One region of the Actinoplanes sp. CA-252034 genome, then DNA from elsewhere that is predicted to be linked to it. Evidence: riboswitches for the same ligand, from Rfam matches in the RefSeq annotation. Region 1 holds a riboswitch; the other holds the start of a gene.
The links. A riboswitch is a leader RNA that binds a small molecule or an ion and turns the genes downstream of it on or off. The one in region 1 is predicted to bind thiamine pyrophosphate.

Region 1 (10,010 bases):
GGGCGGAGCGCGACGGGGTGGCGTACCGCATGGGCCTCAAGCTAGGCGCGCACGCTGATCGATTGACGCACACCGTGTCCGCCACCCCGGCGAGGTGCTCGTCACCCCGCGGCGAGACACTTGACGGGTGACCGCCGACCACTACTTCACCGCCGATCCCGACGCGCCGCTGCGGCGTGGCGAGATCGAGTTCACCGTCGCCGGCCGGGACTACCGGCTGGCCGTCGCCTCCGGGGTCTTCTCGGCCGGCCGTCTCGACCCAGGCACCGCCGTGCTGCTGCGCAAGGCCGGTCTGCCCGACGGCCGGGCCGAGGGCACCTTCCTGGACCTCGGCTGCGGGTACGGGCCGATCGCCTGCGTGCTGGCCAGTGAGGCGCCGCGGGTCACGGTCTACGCGGTCGACGTCAACTCGCGGGCCCGTGACCTGGCCGTGGAGAATGCCGAGCGGCTCTCCCTCGGCGAGCGGGTCCTGGTGCGGGCGCCCGACGAGGTGCCCGACGACGTGACGTTCACGGAGATCTGGAGCAACCCGCCCACCCACATCGGCAAGGCCGGGCTGCACGCCCTGCTGGAGCGCTGGCTGCCCCGGCTCGCCCCCGGCGGCACGGCCTGGCTGGTGATCAACCGCCACCTCGGCGGCGACTCGCTGCACACCTGGCTGACCGGGCTCGGCTGGACCGTCGAGAGAACGGCCAGCCAGAAGGGGTTCCGGGTCCTGCGGGTCACCGGAAATTCGGCTGACTGAACGCGCGCTGACAGGGAGGATGCCGCCATGGGTTACGTGGATGTCGCCGGCGCCGGATTCGTGCTCCCGGATGGTCGAGAGCTGTTCTCCGACGTGTCGTTCCGGGTCGGCGAGGGCGCCAAGGTGGCGCTCGTCGGTCCCAACGGAGCGGGCAAGACCACGCTCATGCGCATGGTGGCGGGTGACATACCGACCCAGTCCGGGACCATCGCGCGTTCCGGTGGGCTCGGAGTGATGCGCCAGTTCATCGGCATGATCGGCGACGACCGTACCCTCGAGGATCTTGCTCTGTCGCTCGTCTCACCCGCCCTGCGCGAGGCCGGCGCGCGGTTGGGGGCGGCGGCCGCGGCGCTCGGCGAGACCGAGAAGTCCCAGATCGCGTACGCCAACGCGCTCTCCCACTGGGGTGAGGTCGGTGGATATGACGCCGAGGTGCTCTTCGACACGGTGACCGTCTCGATTCTCGGCAAGCCGTGGGAGGAGGCTCGTTCGCGCATCGTGCGGACGCTCTCCGGCGGCGAGCAGAAACGGTTCGCCCTCGATCTGCTGCTGCGTGGCAACGACGAGGTGCTGCTGCTCGACGAGCCGGACAACTTCCTCGACGTCCCGGCCAAACGCTGGCTGGAGCAACGGATGCGCGAGTCGAACAAGTCGATCCTCTACGTCTCGCACGACCGGGAGCTGCTGGCCGAGACCGCGAGCCGGGTCGTCGCCGTCGAGGGTGGCAGCGCGTGGACCCATCCGGGTGGGTTCGCCTCCTGGCACGAGGCCCGGATGAACCGGCACGAGCGCATGGAGGAGCTGCGCCGCCGCTGGGACGAGGAGCACGAGAAGATCAAGGAACTGGTCTTCATGCTCAAGAACAAGGCCGCCTACAACGACGGGCTGGCCTCCCGATATCAGGCCGCGCAGACCCGGCTCCGCAAGTTCGAGGAGGCCGGCCCGCCGCCACTGCCGCCGAAGGACCAGGCGGTGAAGATGAACCTGCGCGGCGGCCGCACCGGCAAACGCGCCGTCATGTGTGAGCAGCTCGAGCTGGAGAACCTGACGTTCCCGTTCGACCTGGAGATCTGGTATGGGGACCGGGTCGCCGTGCTCGGCGCGAACGGCACCGGCAAGTCGCACTTCCTGCGCCTGCTCGCGGCCGGCGGCACCGACCCCGACCTGGAGCACAAGCCGGTCGACGGGGCGCCCCTCGCGAAGGTCTCGCACGACGGCAAGGCCCGGCTTGGGGCGCGGGTCCGGCCCGGCCACTTCTCGCAGACCCACGACCGGCCGGAGCTGGTGGAGAAGACCCTGGTCGAGGTCCTGTGGCGCGGCGACGAGCACCGGTCCGGACTGGACCGGGCCGGGGCCATGAAGCACCTCAACCGGTACGAGTTGGCAGCCCAGGGTGACCAGCGGTTCGGGACCCTCTCCGGTGGACAGCAGGCGCGATTCCTGGTGCTGCTCCTCGAACTGTCCGGGGCGACCGTGCTGCTGCTCGACGAGCCGACCGACAACCTCGACCTCGCCTCGGCGGAAGCGCTGGAGGAGGGGCTCAAGGCCTTCGACGGCACGGTGATCGCTGTCACGCACGACCGCTGGTTCACCAGGTCTTTCGATCGCTTCGTGCTGTTCAGGAGCGACGGCGAGGTGGTGGAGGTCCCGGAGCCGGTCTGGGACGTCCGCTAGTTTTCTCGTCACGGACCGGTTATGGTCCGGTTACGACAACCCACGGGAGTCCGGGCACCGGGCTGAGAGGGGGGCTGATGCGGCCCCCGACCGTCGAACCTGATCCGGGTAATGCCGGCGCAGGGAGGAGTGCTTCATGGGCACATCGTTTCCCCGTATCCACGTCATAACCGATGACATCGACGTCGTTCGCGGTGTCGCGGGACTTCCCGACGTGGCGGTCCAGATCAGAGTCAAGAGCAACGACGCTTCGGCGTACGCGCTGACCTGCGCCGCCATCGCGGTGTGCCGGCCGGTCGGCACGATCGTGCTGGTCAACGACCGGGTCGGGGTCGCGCTCGCGGCCGGGGCGGACGGCGTGCACCTCGGGGCCGACGACCTGCCGGTGCACGCCGGACGCCGTGTCCTCGGGCCGGCCGCGATCATCGGCGCCACCTGCCGTGATCCGGACGCCGCCCGGGCCGCCGTCGAGGCCGGAGCCGGCTATCTCGGCGTCGGGCCGGCCTATCCCACGTCCACGAAGGACGGGCTGCCACCACCACTCGGACCGGCCGCGATCGCGGCCGTCGCCGACGCGGTGCCGGGCATCCCGGTTCTGGCGATCGGTGGTATCACCGCGGAACGGGTGCCGCAGCTCGCGGTGCACGGGATCGCGGCGGTCTCCGCCTTCGCGGCGGATCCGAAGGGAGCGGTCGCGGAGTTCCTGGCGGTACTCCCATGAGCCGCGATCCCGGCGCCTCCACGCCGTGCCGTGTGGCCGTCGTCGGGGGCGGCATCATCGGTCTCGCCATCGCCGCCGAACTGCTGTGCCGTGGGGCCGACGTCACGGTCCACGATCCGGCGCCGGCGGGGACGGACGGGGCGTGGCATGTCGCGGCCGGGATGCTCGCACCCGGTGGGGAGTCGGCGTTCGAGTATCCGCATCTCACCCGGCTTCTCGAAGCGGGGCACGAGCTGTGGCCCCGGTTCGTCGCCGGGCTCGGGGACGTCGGTTACGACCGGGCCGGGACGCTTTCGCTGGCTCTCACCGCGGACGACGTGGCAGAGGCGGCGCGGGAGTGGAAGCACCAGAGACTGACGCCGCTGACCGGCTCCCAGGTGCGCGATCTCGAGCCGGCGATCTCGCCCCGGGTCCGGGCCGGGGCCTTCGCCGCGGCTGAGCATCAGGTCGATCCGCGCAGGATCGTCGCCGCCCTGCGGGACCGGTTGAGAGGCCGGATCGTCCCGCGCCGCATAGCGGACCTCTCCGAACTGGACGCCGGTGGCACGCCGGCGGCGACGAGCACGGTGGCGGGCCGAGCCGGCGGAGGGTTCGACGTGATCGTCGTGGCCGCCGGGCACCACACCGGCGCACTCACCGGGCTGCCGATCCGGCCCGTCAAAGGCCAGGTCCTCCGCCTGCGCGGCGATCCCGGTCTGCTCGAGCACGTGATCGACGGCGCGGCCGACGGGCGGCACGTCTACCTGGTCCCGCGCGCCGACGGTGAGGTCGTCGTCGGCGCCACCCAGGAGGAGCGCGCCGACCGGGCGCCGACCGCCGGCGGGGTGCACGACCTGCTGCGCGCCGCCCTCGACCTGGTGCCCGGCCTGGCCGAGCACGAGCTCACCGAGGTCGCCGTCGGGCACCGGCCGGGCACCCCGGACAACGCGCCGATCCTGGGGTTCCTCGACGACGACCGCCGGATCGTGGTGGCGGCCGGCCACTTCCGCAACGGCATCCTGCTCACCCCGATCACCGCACGACTCGTCGCCGACCTGGTGCTCACCGGCTCGGCGGATCCGATTCTCGACGCGTTCGCACCCGGGAGGTTCCGATGAAGCTGACGATCAACGGCCAGACCCAGAGCAGGCCCGGCACCTGCTCGGTCGCGACCCTGGTCGCCGAGATCATCGCCGCCCAGCGTGGGGTGGCGGTCGCGGTCAACGGCACCGTGGTGCCCCGGTCGACCTGGTCCGAAGTGGATCTGGCGGACGGCGACCGGATCGAGGTCCTCACCGCCGCGCAGGGAGGTTGACGTGACGTTCCTTCCGGAGAACGGGCTGATCCTCGGGACCGGCGGGGCGAACAGTCTCGCCGCGCTGGAGGACGCCATCGAGGCTTCCGAGACGACGCTGGTCACGGTGGCGCTGCGCCGGGTCGACGCGGCCGGGCCCGGGCTGCTGCCGATGCTGGACCGGCTCGGCGTGCGGGTGCTGCCCAACACGGCCGGCTGCTACACCGCCGGTGATGCGGTCAAGACGGCGCAGATGGCGCGGGAGGCGTTCGAGACGGATCTGATCAAACTCGAGGTCATCGGGGACGAACGGACCCTGCTGCCGGACGGGATCGAGCTCCTGCGAGCGGCCGAGACACTCGTCGCCGATGGGTTCACCGTCCTGCCGTACACCAGTGATGATCCGATTCTCGCCCGCCGCCTCGCGGACGCCGGATGTGCCGCGGTGATGCCGGCGGGGTCACCGATCGGCTCCGGCCTGGGCATCTCCAACCCGCACCACATCGAGTTGATCGTGCAGAGCGTCGACGTGCCGGTGGTCCTCGACGCCGGCATCGGCACCGCCTCCGACGCGGCGCGGGCCATGGAGCTCGGGTGTGACGCGGTGCTCGTCGCGAGCGCGATCACCCGGGCCGACGACCCCGCGGCGATGGCGGCGGCGATGCGGCACGCGGTCCGGGCCGGCCGTCTCGCCCGCTCCGCGGGGCGCATCCCACGACGGTTCCACGCGGTCGCCTCCACCGCCGACGCCGGCATCGCGCAATGGTGACCCCGAAGGGGCTCGTCGTGCTCACCGATCGGCGGTCCGCTTCGGCGCCCCTGGTCGAGGTGGTCCGGAAGGCGGTCCGCGGCGGCGCCGCCTGGGTCGTCCTCCGCGAGAGGGATCTTTCGTACGGCGATCGCGCGGCCCTGGCCACGAGGCTCCGGTCGGTCGTCCCCGACCATCGGTTGATCATCGCCGGCCCGGACCCGCTCGGCGGGACGGCCGTGCATCTGTCCGGTTCTGATCCGCTCCCGCCGGGGATGTCACTGACCGGCCGTTCGTGGCACGGCACGGAGGACCTGTCCGGAGTGGACTACGTCACGGTGTCGCCGGTCTATCCGACGGCATCCAAGCCGGGGTACGGGCCGGCTCTCGGGGCGACGGGGGCCGCCGAGATGCGCGCGCCCGTGCCCTGGCTCGCCCTCGGCGGGGTCGAGACGGCCGGGCAGGCGGCGGAGTGCGCGGCCGCCGGTGCCGCCGGGATCGCGGTGATGGGGGCGCTGATGAGATCCCCCGATCCGGAGGGTACGGCCCGCTCGCTGGCGTCGGCTTTCGGTGGAGGTGCGCGGTGACTCCGCCCGTGGTGTTGACGATCGCCGGGTCGGACTCCGGTGGGGGCGCCGGGATCCAGGCGGATCTGAAGACGTTCGCGGCACTCGGGGCGTTCGGGACGTCGGTGATCACGGCGATCACGGCGCAGAACACGCTCGGGGTCACCGCCATCCACCCCGTTCCGGTGGACGTCGTCGCGGCTCAGCTCGACGCCGTGCTGTCGGATCTCCCGGTCGCGGCGGTCAAGGTCGGGATGATCTCGGATCCGGCGGTGGCCGAGCTGCTCGCGTCGCGTGTGGACGCTCTGCCGAACCTCGTCGTCGACCCGGTTCTCGTGGCCACCGCGGGAAGCCGGTTGGGGGAGGCTGCGGTGGTGGGGGTGCTTACGGCGTACCCCTGCATTCTGACCCCCAACCGGCACGAAGCCGGCGCCCTCCTGGGGCGGCGAGTGGAGACCACCGAGGAGATGATCTCGGCGGCGGCCGAGCTGGCGGCCCTCGGGCCGCGCGCCGTCGTGGTGACCGGCAGCGAGCTGGCGCTCGACGTCCTGCATGTGGCGGGGGAGACCACGCTGCTGCGCGGTGATCCGGTCGTGACCGAGAACAACCATGGGTCGGGTTGCACGTTCTCGTCGGCGATCGCGGTGCGGCTGGCCGCCGGTGACCCGGTGCCCGGCGCGGTGGCGGCGGCCAAGGACTACGTGAACCGCGGCCTGCGCGGCGGCAGCGGATGGCGGCTCGGCGCGGGACCGGGCCCGCTGGACCACTTCGGCTGGTCCGTCTAGATCTCCGGCGGCGCCGGCGGTGGTCCCTCGCTGCCTACGACTGCCGGTTTCATCCATATCTGGGGAGGTTTGATCATGCGTCGCAAGGTCTACGTGGAAGGTCCCCGCCCGGACATCCGGGTGCCGTTCACCGAGGTGGTGCTGACCGGCGACAACCCGCCGGTACGCCTCTACGACACGTCCGGCCCCGGCAGCGAACCCTCGGCCGGGCTGCCCCCACTGCGGAAACCCTGGCAGACCGGGCGCACCCAGCTCGCCTCCGCGCGCGCCGGGATCATCACGCCGGAGATGGAGTACGTGGCCGTCCGTGAAGGCGTCGCGCCGGAACTCGTGCGCGACGAGATCGCCGCGGGACGGGCCGTCCTGCCCGCCAACGTCAACCACCCCGAGTCCGAGCCCATGATCATCGGCTCGCGCTTCCTCGTGAAGGTCAACGCCAACATCGGCACCTCGGCCGTCACCTCCTCGATCGACGAGGAGGTCGAGAAACTCACCTGGGCCACCCGCTGGGGCGCCGACACCGTGATGGACCTGTCGACCGGGCCGCACATCCACGAGACCCGGGAGGCGATCGTACGGAACTCGCCCGTCCCGATCGGGACGGTTCCCCTCTACCAGGCCCTCGAGAAGGTCAAGGGCGACCCTCTGAAACTCTCCTGGGAGATCTTCCGGGAGACCGTCATCGAGCAGGCTGAGCAGGGCGTCGACTACATGACGATCCACGCCGGAGTGCTGCTCGCCTACGTGCCGATGGCCGCCGAACGGGTCACCGGGATCGTCTCCCGCGGCGGGTCGATCATGGCGGCCTGGTGCCTCGCCGAACACCGGGAGAACTTCCTCTACACCCACTTCCGGGAGCTGTGCGAGATCTTCCGGGAGTACGACATCACGTTCTCCCTCGGCGACGGGCTCCGCCCCGGATCGATCGCCGACGCCAACGACGAAGCCCAGTTCGCGGAGCTGCGCACCCTCGGGGAGCTCACCCACATCGCGTGGGAGTACGACGTACAGGTCATGGTCGAAGGCCCCGGTCACGTGCCCATGCACAAGATCAAGGAGAACGTCGATCTCCAGGTCGAGCTGTGCGGCGGAGCGCCGTTCTACACCCTCGGACCGCTCGCGACCGACATCGCGCCCGCCTACGACCACATCACGTCGGCCATCGGCGCCGCGATGATCGGATGGTTCGGGACGGCGATGCTCTGCTACGTCACGCCTAAGGAACACCTCGGGCTGCCCAACAAAGAAGACGTCAAAGCCGGGATGATCGCCTACAAGATCGCGGCCCACGCCGCCGACATCGCCAAGGGACATCCCGGCGCTCAGGAGTGGGACGACGCGCTGTCGCGGGCGCGGTTCGACTTCCGGTGGGAGGACCAGTTCGAGCTGGCCCTCGATCCGGAGACGGCCCGGTCCTATCACGATGAGACCCTGCCGGCGGCGCCCGCCAAGACGGCGCACTTCTGCTCGATGTGCGGGCCGAAGTTCTGCTCCATGAAGATCAGCCACGAGATCCGGGCCGCGGGGATGAAGGCCAAGTCGACCGAGTTCGTCGACGCCGGCGGGCGGGTCTACCTGCCGGTCACGCCTACCGCTTAGGCGTCCTCGTCGGGCTCCGGCGGGGCCGGGGTCCGCTTCGCCGCCGGCAGGAAGTCGTAGATCGGCTCCCGGTCCGGTTCCGGTTCCGGCTCCCTGATGGGGAGGTTGCGTTCGGCCAGATCTTCCATGGCCTCGCGCGCCCCGGTGGGGTTCGCCACCCGTTGGTCGGTGACGGGCTCGTCCGTGGCGGCGGGGCTGTCATCGGCGGGCTCGTCGACGGCCGGCTGTGGGGAACGGCGGGTGCGGGCCTTGCGGCGTCCGGAGCGCTTGCGGTTCCGCTCCGGCGTCTGCGCCTCTGCCGTCGGCCCGTCTGGTTCGGGCTCGGGGTCTTTCCGGGGTTCATCCTCAGCCGGTCGGACATCGGGCTCGGGCCGGGCTGTTTCGGCGTCGAATCGCGCTGTCCCGGGCTCGGGTCGTTCCGGCCCGGAGGGGGGCTCCGCTGTCTCGGCTTGGGGTTCAGCCGCTTCCGGGCCAGGCTCCGGCTCGGGCGGAACCGGCTCGGTGGATTGCTCGTCCCTGCCGTCGTCCCGCTGAACAGAAACGGATTCCGGCTGGTCCCTCGTCTCGGGCTTCGGCTCCGGCGGTGCATCGGCGTCCGGCTCCTGCGTCGCTGTGGGCTCCACGATTTCCGCTGGAGGCTCGATCGCGATGTCGGTATCGGGCTCCCGGTCGATTCCGGCAGGGGTGCGCGGTTCATCGGCGACCTGCGTCGCGGAGACCTCGACGTCGGGCATGGAGGCGGGCTCCGGCTCGGCGGCGGGAGTGGTGTTCGTCTGAGCGCGGGCACGCTTGGCAGGGGCCTTCGCCGGGGCTCGTTTCACGGCGGTCGACTTCGTCGCGGCGGCCTTGGCAGCGGCGGTCCTCGTCGTGCCTTTGCGGGGAGTCGCCTTCTTCGCGGGGGCGCCTCCGGCGGCCGCGGGGTCCGCGCCGTCAGGGAGGACGGTCGCGGATTCGGAGGGGGGCTCGGGGGCGGGAGGCAACTGCAACACCGGGACCGGCGCGGTCTCCGAAACGGCTTCACCACGGCTGGCCGCACTCACCGGCCGTGGTGCTGTCTTCGCCGGAACGGGGGCGACGGTGCTCGGCTCGATCCGATAGCGGTAGAGGATGCCCTCGTCGCGAACCACGAAGTCGTCCGCCCCGTCCGGGCGGGTCCAGGTGAGGATCATCTGCCCGTACTTCTCGGCGAGCTTCACCAGCGCCGGAAAGGTGTCGACCACGACGACCGGCTTACCGGGCGGACTGGCCATCGGCTCCACCGGTACCAGCAGATGGGTGTAGCGTCGCTGAATCTGCTCGCGAGTGCGTAACGGCACCTGTCCCAGCGCCCTCCATGCGACGACACCGGCGCCGATTAGGGCAGCCGTAAGGAGGTAGAGTGCATATCTGCGGGCCTGAGCTGCGCTAAACAACGTGTAGCCGAACGGCTCGATTATGCGATCTCGGAGTAGTGGCCTCTCCTTGCTGCTGGACTGATCGACTATCAGACTTCCTGCCCCGTTCGCGAGAGTCATCTGAACGGGCGTCAGATTCAGTGGAAGTTGTGCTTCGAAGAGAGAACCGTCGTCATGCCGTATCTGTGCGTTAATCGCGACGGCTATTTCGCCCAAGTCTGTGCCGATTGCCTCGCCGGCGTCTTTTGCATTTTGAGCCAGGCTGCCGAGATCTAGATCGACTGTCCCGGTGAAACGGTTTGATGTGAACCGCTGCTGTTGTGAAAGCTGTAAGGTCTTGTGCCATCCGATCTGCGCGGAAAGACGTGCGCTGACCTGCACTTGTCCGGGCGCTCCTCTGTAGTCCAAGTGAAGGACGATGTGGTTGGCGAGCCTCCGGAATACGGGGTCGGGAGAGTAGACCGCGGTCCCGTCGTAAGCGGCTGAGTGGGGTACCTCGGCAGAA
Region 2 (10,010 bases), 680 kb from region 1:
TCTCCTCGTGGTCGCCGCGGTGTCGAAGATCCTGTGAATGCATGCGGCTTTGACAATCATTGTCATTATCGACGACAGTTGCGGGCATGATGCGCCGCCTGCTCCCCGCTCTGCTCCTGCTGCCCGCCCTCACCGGCTGCGGAGGGGACTCCGCCGGCGCCGACGGCAAGCTCGCCGTCGTCACCGCCTTCTATCCCCTGCAGTTCGTCAGCGAGCGGGTCGGCGGGGAGGCGGTCAGCGTCTCCACCCTGACCAAGCCGGGCGCCGAGCCGCACGACGTCGAGCTGACCGCCCGCCAGGTCGGTGAGGTCGCCGACGCCAAGGTGATCGTCTACCTGGGCGGTTTCCAGCCCGCCGTGGACGACGCGGTCAAGCAGAACGGCGGCGACCGCGCGTTCGACGCCACCACCGCGGTCGAGACGATCAGCGCGCAGGAGGCGGACGACCACGCCGGGGAGGGCGACGCGCACGCCGAGGAGGAGCACGGCGGCACCGACCCGCACGTCTGGCTCGACCCGACCCGTCTCGCGGCCATCGCCGACAAGGTGGCCGAGCGCCTCGGCCGGGCCGAGCCGGCCCGCGCCGCCGACTTCACCGCGCGCGCCGCGACCCTGCGTGCCGAGCTGACCGCCCTGGACGGCGAGTTCAAGGCCGGTCTGGCCAACTGCGCCCGCCGCGAGCTGGTGACCAGCCACACCGCGTTCGGCTACCTGGCGAACCGCTACGACCTGGCCCAGATCGGCATCACCGGAATCGACCCGGAGGCCGAGCCGTCGCCGCAGCGCCTCGCCGCCGTGGCCGCCGAGGCCAAGGAGCACGGCACCACCACGATCTTCTTCGAGACGCTGGTCAGCCCCAAGGTGGCGGAGACGATCGCCAAGGAGGTCGGTGCGAAGACCGCGGTCCTGGACCCGATCGAGGGCCTCACCGACGAATCGGCAGACTACTTCTCGGTGATGCGCGCCAACCTGACCGCATTGAAACTGGGCCTGGAGTGTCAATGAGCGTTGTCGAGGTCGACCATCTCGCGGCCGGGTACGACGGCCGCGAAGTCCTTCGGGACGTGTCGTTGAGCGTGCCGGCCGGTGACGTCGTCGCGATCCTCGGTGCCAACGGCTCGGGCAAGTCCACGCTGATCCGGACGATCCTCGGGCTGGTCCCGTCGCGCCGGGGCGAGATCCGGCTGTTCGGGAGGCCGCAGCAGCGGTTCCGGCACTGGGAGCGGATCGGGTATGTGCCGCAGCGGCTGGGCGCCGGCAGCGGTGTGCCGGCCACGGTCGGCGAGGTCGTCGCGTCCGGGCTGCTGGCCCGGCGCGGCGTTTTCCGTTTCCCGGGCCGGACCGACAAGGCGGCGGTACGGGACGCGCTGACCGACGTCGGCCTGCTGGACCGGATCGGTGACCCGGTGGCGACCCTCTCCGGCGGTCAGCAGCAGCGCACCCTGATCGCCCGCGCGCTGGCCGGGCGACCGGACCTGCTGGTGCTGGACGAGCCGAACGCCGGGGTGGACGCGGCCAGCCAGGAGGCGTTCGCCTCGGCGCTGACCCGGTTCGCCGGTGACGGCGGGACGATCCTGCTGGTCCTGCACGAGCTCGGCCCGCTGCGGTCGCTGATCGGGCGGGCCGTGGTGGTGCATGACGGGCGGATCGCGTACGAGGGGACACCCCCCGAGCCGGCCGGGCATCACGCCGAGCCGGACCACGAGCACCTGCACCCGCACGCCGACGAGGTCAGGGCCGGCATCTGCGAGTGGGCACCGACCGAGGGAACGAAGGCGTACTGATGGAACTGCTCACGCAGCCGTTCATGCAGCGGGCCCTGGTCGCCGCGATGATCATCGGACTGGCCGCCCCGGCGCTCGGCATCTACCTGGTGCAGCGCCGTCTGTCGCTGATCGGCGACGGGATCGGGCACGTGGCGCTCACCGGCGTCGGGCTGGGCCTGCTCACCGGCAACGACCCGGTCTACACCGCGGTCGTCGTGTCGGCTCTCGGCGCGGTCGGTGTCGAGTTGATCCGCGAGCGCGGCCGCACCTCGGGCGATCTGGCCCTGGCCATGCTCTTCTACGGCGGGATCGCCGGTGGCGTGCTGCTGGTCGGCCTCTCCGACGGCAGCGGCAACAGCAGCCTCATGCAGTACCTTTTCGGCTCCCCGCTGACCACCTCGCCGACCGACCTGGTCGTGATCGGCGGGCTGGGCGCGGCAGTCCTGACCGCCATGCTGTTCTTCCGCCCGGCCCTGTTCGCGCTCTGCAACGACGAGGAGTATGCGAGGGTCAGCGGCCTGCCGGTGCGGACCCTCAACATCCTGCTCGCGGTGACGACCGCGGTGACGGTGACGATCGCCATGCGTACCGTCGGATTGCTGCTCGTCTCCGCGATGATGGTCGTCCCGGTCGCCGCCGCCCAGCAGGTGACCCGCGGTTTCGTCACCACGATGACGCTGGCCGTGGTGATCGGCGTGGGCGCCGCCGGCGGGGGCGTCGTCGTCTCGGCCGAGGCCGACACCGCCCCGGGCGCGACCACGGTGCTGCTGGCCCTGGCCGTCTTCGTGGCCACCGCGGTGTTCGCGGCGGTCCGTCACCGGCTGCGCCGGCCCGCGCCGCATCCGGTGGCGTCCGAGCCCCCGGATGTCGTGTTGCATGGCTGACACCGGCCTGCCTGTACCGTTGGCGCGACGATGACGACGACCACCGGTTACGAAGCGTACGAGTCGGCGGGGGCGCTGCTGCGTGCCCTCTCCGCGCCGATCCGTGTCGCCATCGTGGTCGAGCTGGGCGTGGGCGAGCGCTGTGTGCACGATCTCGTCGAGAAGCTGGGCGCCCCGCAGCCTCTGGTGTCGCAGCACCTGCGCGTGCTGCGCGGCGCCGGCGTGGTCCGTGGGGTGCGCCGGGGCCGGGAGATCGCATACTCCCTGGTGGACGAACACGTCGCCCACATCGTCGCCGACGCCGTGAGCCACGCCAGGGAGAGCCGACAGTGAACCCCGAGAGCCCGATCCGCAACACCAAGCAGCGCAGCGCGGTCAGCGCCGTCCTCGCCGAGACCGAGGGCTTCCACAGCGCACAGGACCTGCATGCGATGCTGCGTGACCGGGGCGAGCGGGTCGGGCTGACCACCGTCTACCGGACTCTGCAGGGGCTGGCCGACGCCGGCGAGATCGACGTCATGCGGCCGCCGGGCGGGGAGCACCTCTACCGCCGGTGCAGCCAGGGCCACCACCACCATCTGGTGTGCCGGTCGTGCGGGCGGACCGTCGAGGTGCTCGGCCCGGCCGTCGAGTCGTGGGCCGACCGGGTGGCCGGCGAGCACGGCTTCGTCGACGTCGCGCACACCTTGGAGATCTTCGGGACCTGCCCGGAGTGCGCCGCGAAAAGCTGAGTGCGACCCTTCGGGGGTGAAGCTCTATGCGGACCGCGTCCCCGTCGCCCTTCGCCAACTCGTGACCGACATCCTCGTCGTCATCTGGGTCTACCTGTCGATCAGGGTCGCCCTGTGGATTCACGACGTGGTGGAGAAGCTCGCCGTGCCCGGCCGGAAACTGGAGAGCGCCGGCAGCGGCATCGCCGACAACCTGGCTGACGCGGGCGGCAAGGTGGGCCGGGTCCCGCTGGTGGGCGACGAGCTCACCGCGCCGTTCACCGGGGCCGCCGACGCCGCCCGGTCGATCGCCGAGGCCGGTCAGCAGCAGCAGGAGTTCGTGGCGCAACTGGCGCTCATCCTGCCCGCGCTGGCCCTGTCGGCGCCGCTGGCCCTGGTGCTCTTCCTCTGGCTGCCGCTGCGGCTGCGCTGGGTCCGCCGGGCCGGTGTCGCCGCGGCCGTCCGCGACGACCCGGCCGGTCAGGACCTGCTGGCGCTGCGGGCACTGGCCTCCCAGCCGCTGACCGAGCTGGCGAAGCTGGGTCCGGACATCGCGCAGAGCTGGCGGGCCGGCGACTCGGACGCGGTCGCCGCCCTGGCCGGCCTGGAGCTGCGCCGGCTCGGCCTGAAACGGCGCTAGTCCTCTGTGGCGCTCGCACCGCTGGCTCGTCAACGCCGGGACAGCGGTGCGCGGCATACCCGACGAACGTCAGTCGGCGGCCGACTCCTCGTCGTCCTCGCCCCACTCACGGTGGGCGAACGGGAGGACCGCCCAGAAGGTGAGGAACCAGCCACCGGTGAGGATGGTCAGCGGGATCGCCCACTTCCAGTCGAGCAGGTAGTCGGTGATCAGCAGGACGCTCGCCGTCATCGCGATCAGCATGAAGGCCAGGCCGCCGGTGGCCATCTTGTGGGCGTACCGGACCAGCTCGGGTTTGCGGCCCTGCCGGAACAGCGCCCGGTGGAACGCGACCGGCGAGATGATCATCGCGGTGGCGAACGCCGCGCTGATCAGCGCGATGACGTAGGTGTCCTTCTGGAAGTCGGTGACGTTCGGGAAGCCGCTGCTGAACGGCAGGGTCAGCAGGAACGCGAAGAGGATCTGCACGCCGGTCTGTGCGACGCGCAGCTCCTGGAGCAGGTCCGCGAAGTTACGGTCCCATCGCTGCTTCTCAGTTTCTCGGGGGAGTGTGTATCGACCGCCATGCCGGGCCGAATTCCCCGAAGAGCCCCCTGATCAAACGCCGATCCGTGCCAGGACCGCGTCGGCCAGCTCACGCGGCGCCTGTTCCGGGACCCAATGGCTGACCCCGCGCATCGCCACCAGCTGGTAGTCGGCACGGACCCAGTCCCGGGTGCGCAGCGCCGCGGTCAGCCCGACCACCCCGTCCCGGTCGCTCCACACGTAGGTGGTCGGCACCGTGATCGGGCCGAGGCCCGCCACCTGTGAGGTGTCGAAGGCCCGGTACCAGTTGAGGCCGCCGGTGAGCCGGCCCGGCTCCCGCATCGCCGCCACGTACTGCTCCGCGCGCATGCCGATCGGCCGCAGCATCAGCCGCAGCGCGAGCGCGTGCTGGGCGAGCAGCAGCTTCTCGGCGAACGGACGGCGGAACACCTCGAAGTAGGCGAGCCGTGCCTTCTGGCTGGGCCGGACCCGGAGGGCGAGCATCAGGGCGCGCGGATGGGGCACGGAGATCGCGGTGAGGGTCCGCACCCGGTCCGGGTGGCGGGCGGCGAGCTGCCAGCCGACCTGCGCGCCCCAGTCGTGACCGACGACGTGCGCGCTGTCGATACCGAGCGAGTCGAGGACGGCGATCGCGTCGGCCGTCACCGAGCCCATGGTGTAGGCGGCGACGTCCGACGGCCGGGCGCCCGGCGAGCATCCACGCTGGTCCATCGCGTACGTCCGGAGTCCGGCCGCGTGCAGTCGGGGCAGGACCAGGTCGAACTCCCGGGAGTCCTGCGGAAAGCCGTGCAACAGCAGGACCGGTTGCCCGTCCTCCGGACCCCCCTCGTGAACGTCGAACGTCAGTCCCCGGGCTTTGACCTCGATCACGTCTTCCCCTCCCTGTGCCACGCCGCTACCAGGTGTTACGGTCATCGAAGCACATCCACCGAAGCTTGGCCGCGCGAGCGGGCAGGCTTCGATCCGACAGGGGAGCGCACAGCGCTGAGAGTGCGGGCGACCGCAGACCCTCGTACCTGATCTGGGTAATGCCAGCGCAGGAAGTTCGGTCTTCTCCAGCCGCGTCGTGCCCTGGGCGCCGTTGCCCGGGGATACACGGCGTGCGTCTCCTCCCGGTACCCACTGGGAGGCAGTTCATGAAATCCACCACCAACCGCTGGCGGACGATAGACATCGTCATCGCCTCCGTCATCGCCGTCGCGTTCGGCGTGATCTTCTGGGCCTGGAACACGGTCTGGTCGGTCACCGAGGGCGCGTTCGCCTTCTTCCCCCCGGCGCAGACCGTGATCTACGGCGTGTGGCTGATCCCGGCCGTGCTCGGCGGCCTGATCATCCGCAAGCCGGGCGCCGCGCTCTACACCGAGGCGGTGGCCGCGACCGTGTCGGCGCTGCTCGGCAGCCAGTGGGGCGCCCCGATCATCCTGCAGGGCCTGATCCAGGGGCTCGGCGCGGAGCTGGTCTTCGCGGCGGTGCTCTACCGCAACTTCAAGCTCCCGGTCGCGATCCTGGCCGGCGCCCTGACCGGCGTCGGCGCGGCGATCTACGACTTCGTCCGGTACACCGCCGGCACGGACCTCTGGTCGTACCGCATCCCGTACGCGTTGATCACCGTGGTCAGCGGCGCGATCGTGGCCGGGATCGGCTCGTGGGCACTGGTCCGGGCGCTCGCGCCGACGGGCGTGCTGGATCGGTTCGCAGCGGGCCGGGAACGGGCATCCGTCTGACGACATGAGTGACGTTCAGCTCCGTGGGTTCGGGTGGCGGCACGCCGGTCGCCGCGCCTGGGCGGTCCGCGGGCTGGATCTGGAGGTCCGGCACGGCGAGCGGGTGCTCCTGCTCGGTCCCTCGGGGGCCGGTAAGAGCACCCTGCTCGCCGCGCTCGCCGGACTGCTGCCGGAGGACTCCGGCGACTCCGAGGGCACGATCCGCATCGACGGGCTCGACCCGCGCAAGGCCCGTGAGCGCGTCGGCATCCTCTTCCAGGACCCGCAGACCCAGATCGTGATGGCCCGCAGCGGCGACGACGTGGCGTTCGGACCGGAGAACAGGGGCGTGCCGGCCGGTGAGATCTGGCCACGGGTGTCCGACGTGCTCGATCGCGTCGGCTTCCCGTACCCCATCAATCGCCCGACCTCGGCCCTCTCCGGCGGTGAGGCGCAACGCCTCGCCCTCGCCGGGGTCCTCGCCCTGCGGCCCGGACTACTGCTGCTCGACGAGCCGACCGCCAACCTGGACCCGCCGGGCGCCGCTCTCATCCGCGACGCGGTGGCCCGTGCCACCGGCCCGGAGACCACGCTGATCATCGTGGAGCACCGGGTCGCGGAGGCCCTTCCGCTCGTCGACCGGGTGGTGGTCCTGGAGCCGGGCGGCGGCGTCCGCGCCGACGGCGCGCCCGACGTGATCTTCGCCGCCTACGGCGACAGACTCGCTGCGGAGGGCGTCTGGGTGCCGGGTTTCCAAGCCGCACCGCTCAAGGCGACAACCCCATCGACCGCTCCGCTGGTACGGGCTACGCGTGCCGAAGTGAGCAGACGTCTCGGCCCCGTCACCATCGAAGCCGGCGGTGGCGAGGTCCTCGCCGTGACCGGGCCGAACGGCGCCGGCAAGTCGACTCTGGCACTGCTGCTGGGCGGGCTGCTCGCACCCACGGCCGGCCGGGTCGAGGCGTTCGGTGACAGGCTGCCACCGCACCGCTGGCGGGCCGCGACCCTGGCCGGCCGGATCGGGTCGGTCTTCCAGAACCCGGAGCACCAGTTCGTCACGTCCCGGGTCACCGACGAGCTCGCCCTCGGCCCGCGACGGCTGGGCCGCTCCCCCGCCGAGGTCGGCCGGATCGTCACCGAGCTGCTCGAACGCCTTCGCCTGGACCGTCTCGCCGACGCCAACCCGTACACCCTCTCCGGTGGGGAGGCGCGGCGCCTCAGCGTGGCCACGGCGCTGGCGACCGCGCCGCGGCTGCTCGTGCTCGACGAGCCGACCTTCGGCCAGGACCGGCGCACCTGGCGGGAGCTCGTCGACCTGCTCGCCGGCCTACGAGACGACGGGCACGGGATCATCGCCGTCACACATGACGACGCGTTCGTGCGTACCCTCGCGGACCGGGTCGTGCCCCTCGGCGTGCCGGAACCGGGCCCGCTGCCGCGGAGGTCGCGGCCGTGACCCTCTCGTTCGCGCCGGTCGCCGACCCGTCGGCGCCACTCGCCCGCCGCAACCCGGTCGCCAAGGTCGGCGCCGCGCTGTTCTTCTCCCTGCCGTTGATCGCCACGATCGACCCCTTCACCCCGGCCGTCGCGCTTGCCGTCGAGCTGATGACGCTGCCGTTCTTCGGGGTCCGGCTCGGTGTCCTCGCCCGGCGTGCCGCGCCACTGCTGCTCGCCGCCGTCGGCGTGCTGATCACCATGGTGCTGTTCGCCGCCGACCGTGGCGGGGAGCTGCTCTTCTCGCTCGGGCCGGTCGACGTCACCACCGGGGTGCTGTCCACCGCCGGCGCGCTGATCCTGCGCATCTTCGCGGTGGCGCTGCCCGGCATCGTGGTGTTCGCCACCACCGACCCGACCGACCTGGCCGACGCGCTGGTGCAGAACGCGAAGGCGCCGGCCCGGTTCGCGATCGGGGCGCTCGCCGCGTTCCGGCTGGTGCCGCTGCTCGGCGACGAATGGCGGTCACTCAGCCTGGCCCGCCGCGCCCGCGGGATCGACGCCGGCCGCAACCCGGTCGCCAAGCTGCGGCTCTTCGCGTCGACGGCGTTCGCGTTGCTGGTCGGGGCACTACGGCGCGGGGTGCGTCTGGCGGTGGCGATGGACGCGCGCGGCTTCGACGCCGAGACCCCCCGGACGTACGCCCGACGGCAGCACTTCACCCCCGCGGACACCGCGCTGCTCGTCCTGCCGCTCGTCGTCGCGCTGCTGATCCTCGCCGCGTCGGCGGCCCTGGGCTTCTTCCGCCCCGTCGTCTGAATACTCTTCGCTTTCAGGTAACTGTATTGACAGCGGGTGTTGTCCTGTTCGGACGAGGGTGTCCGCCATGGGTCACGGCCACGATCATCTTCACGACCACTCGCACTCCGCAGCAGCCGGAGGCGACCTCCCCGAGGCTCTCGATCTCTCGGTTCCCGCCGCGGAGCTCTCCCCGTCCGACGCGTCCCGCCGCCGCTTCCTGCTCGGCGCGGGCCTGCTCGGCGCCGGCGCCGCCGCCTCCGTGCTCGCCCAGCCGGGCGCAGCCGAGGCCGCCGGACTCCCGCACACGCACGACCCGGTGGGCGGCGGCACCGCCAAGGGCGGCTTCCGCTGGCTCGCCGGCGACCACCACATCCACACCCAGTACAGCTCGGACGCCCAGTACCGGGTGCTCGACCAGGCACAGAAGGGCCACGCCTACGGCCTAGACTGGCTCGTCATCACCGACCACGGCAGCGCCACCCACGCCAAGATCGGTGTGGACAAGGTCAATCCGGACATCGTCAAGACGCGCTCCGCGCTCAAGGGCCTGCTCACCTTCCAGGGTCTGGAGTGGAACATCCCGGCCGCCGAGCACGCCACCGTGTTCGTGCACCCGGGCAGGAACGAGGTCGAGGTCCTCAAGCAGTTCGAGAACGCGTACGACGGCTCGCTCCTGCCCTCGACCAACACCGCCGCCCAGAACGAGGCCATGGCCGTCGCCGGCATCCAGTTCCTCGGCGAGCAGGTCCGCAAGCGCAAGATCGACGGCGCGCTGTTCTTCGCCAACCACCCGGCCCGGCGCGGCATCGACTCCCCGCACGAGATCCGCAACTGGCGCGACGCCGACCCCACCGTCGCCGTCGGTTTCGAGGGCGCGCCCGGCCACCAGGCCGCCGGCATCCCCGCCCCCAACGGCCGCGGCGGCGCCCGTGGCTACTACGACAACAACCCGTCGGCCGCGTCGTTCGCCGGCTACCCGCTGGAGACCTACCGCACCTGGGGCGGCTTCGACTGGATGACCGCCACCGTCGGCGGCCTCTGGGACAGCCTCCTCGCCGAGGGCAAGGCGTGGTGGATCACCGTCAACTCGGACAGCCACGTCAACTACCTGGACCAGACCGACCGGGGCCCGGGCAGCGACTTCAACGCCAACGGCAAGTACAACGACCCCGTCTACACCGGCACGGTCAACACGCAGGCCGGCGACTTCTGGCCCGGCTACTACGGCCGGACCAACGTGGGCGCGTCGTCGTTCTCGTACAAGGCGGTCATGGACGGCCTGCGCGCCGGCCGGGTCTGGGTCGACCACGGTCGCCTCATCAAGAACCTCGACGCGCGCGTCCGCGTCACCGGCGACCGCCGCGACCACACCGGCACCCCGCTCGGCGGTGTCCTCCAGGTCAAGCGCGGTACCCGTACCGAGCTGGTCCTCGACATCGACCTGCAGGACCTGCCGAACTGGGCCGGCTTCGTGGCGGCCCTCAAGCGCGTCGACGTGATCGTCGGCACGGTCACCGGCCCGGTCAC

Region 2: another riboswitch for thiamine pyrophosphate. It lies ahead of ACQPZW_RS06290 (ECF transporter S component); the one in region 1 lies ahead of ACQPZW_RS03235 (thiamine phosphate synthase).

What each region holds. Positions count from the first base shown of each region.
Region 1 is NZ_CP191846.1:674,242-684,251, forward strand. It holds gene ACQPZW_RS03220 (hypothetical protein) at 1-31, opposite strand, end outside; gene ACQPZW_RS03225 (class I SAM-dependent methyltransferase) at 128-745, shown strand; gene ACQPZW_RS03230 (ABC-F family ATP-binding cassette domain-containing protein) at 773-2,419, shown strand; TPP riboswitch at 2,452-2,562, shown strand; gene ACQPZW_RS03235 (thiamine phosphate synthase) at 2,556-3,140, shown strand; gene thiO (glycine oxidase ThiO) at 3,137-4,237, shown strand; gene thiS (sulfur carrier protein ThiS) at 4,234-4,434, shown strand; gene ACQPZW_RS03250 (thiazole synthase) at 4,436-5,182, shown strand; gene ACQPZW_RS03255 (thiamine phosphate synthase) at 5,176-5,748, shown strand; gene thiD (bifunctional hydroxymethylpyrimidine kinase/phosphomethylpyrimidine kinase) at 5,745-6,512, shown strand; gene thiC (phosphomethylpyrimidine synthase ThiC) at 6,582-8,111, shown strand; gene ACQPZW_RS03270 (signal peptidase I) at 8,108-10,010, opposite strand, start outside.
Region 2 is NZ_CP191846.1:1,356,187-1,366,196, reverse strand. It holds gene ACQPZW_RS06335 (DUF6703 family protein) at 1-37, shown strand, start outside; gene ACQPZW_RS06330 (metal ABC transporter substrate-binding protein) at 87-1,004, shown strand; gene ACQPZW_RS06325 (metal ABC transporter ATP-binding protein) at 1,001-1,783, shown strand; gene ACQPZW_RS06320 (metal ABC transporter permease) at 1,783-2,649, shown strand; gene ACQPZW_RS06315 (ArsR/SmtB family transcription factor) at 2,680-2,982, shown strand; gene ACQPZW_RS06310 (Fur family transcriptional regulator) at 2,979-3,380, shown strand; gene ACQPZW_RS06305 (hypothetical protein) at 3,397-3,999, shown strand; gene ACQPZW_RS06300 (DUF6328 family protein) at 4,069-4,500, opposite strand; gene ACQPZW_RS06295 (alpha/beta fold hydrolase) at 4,597-5,412, opposite strand; TPP riboswitch at 5,504-5,606, shown strand; gene ACQPZW_RS06290 (ECF transporter S component) at 5,682-6,269, shown strand; gene ACQPZW_RS06285 (ABC transporter ATP-binding protein) at 6,274-7,704, shown strand; gene ACQPZW_RS06280 (energy-coupling factor transporter transmembrane component T family protein) at 7,701-8,501, shown strand; gene ACQPZW_RS06275 (PHP domain-containing protein) at 8,569-10,010, shown strand, end outside.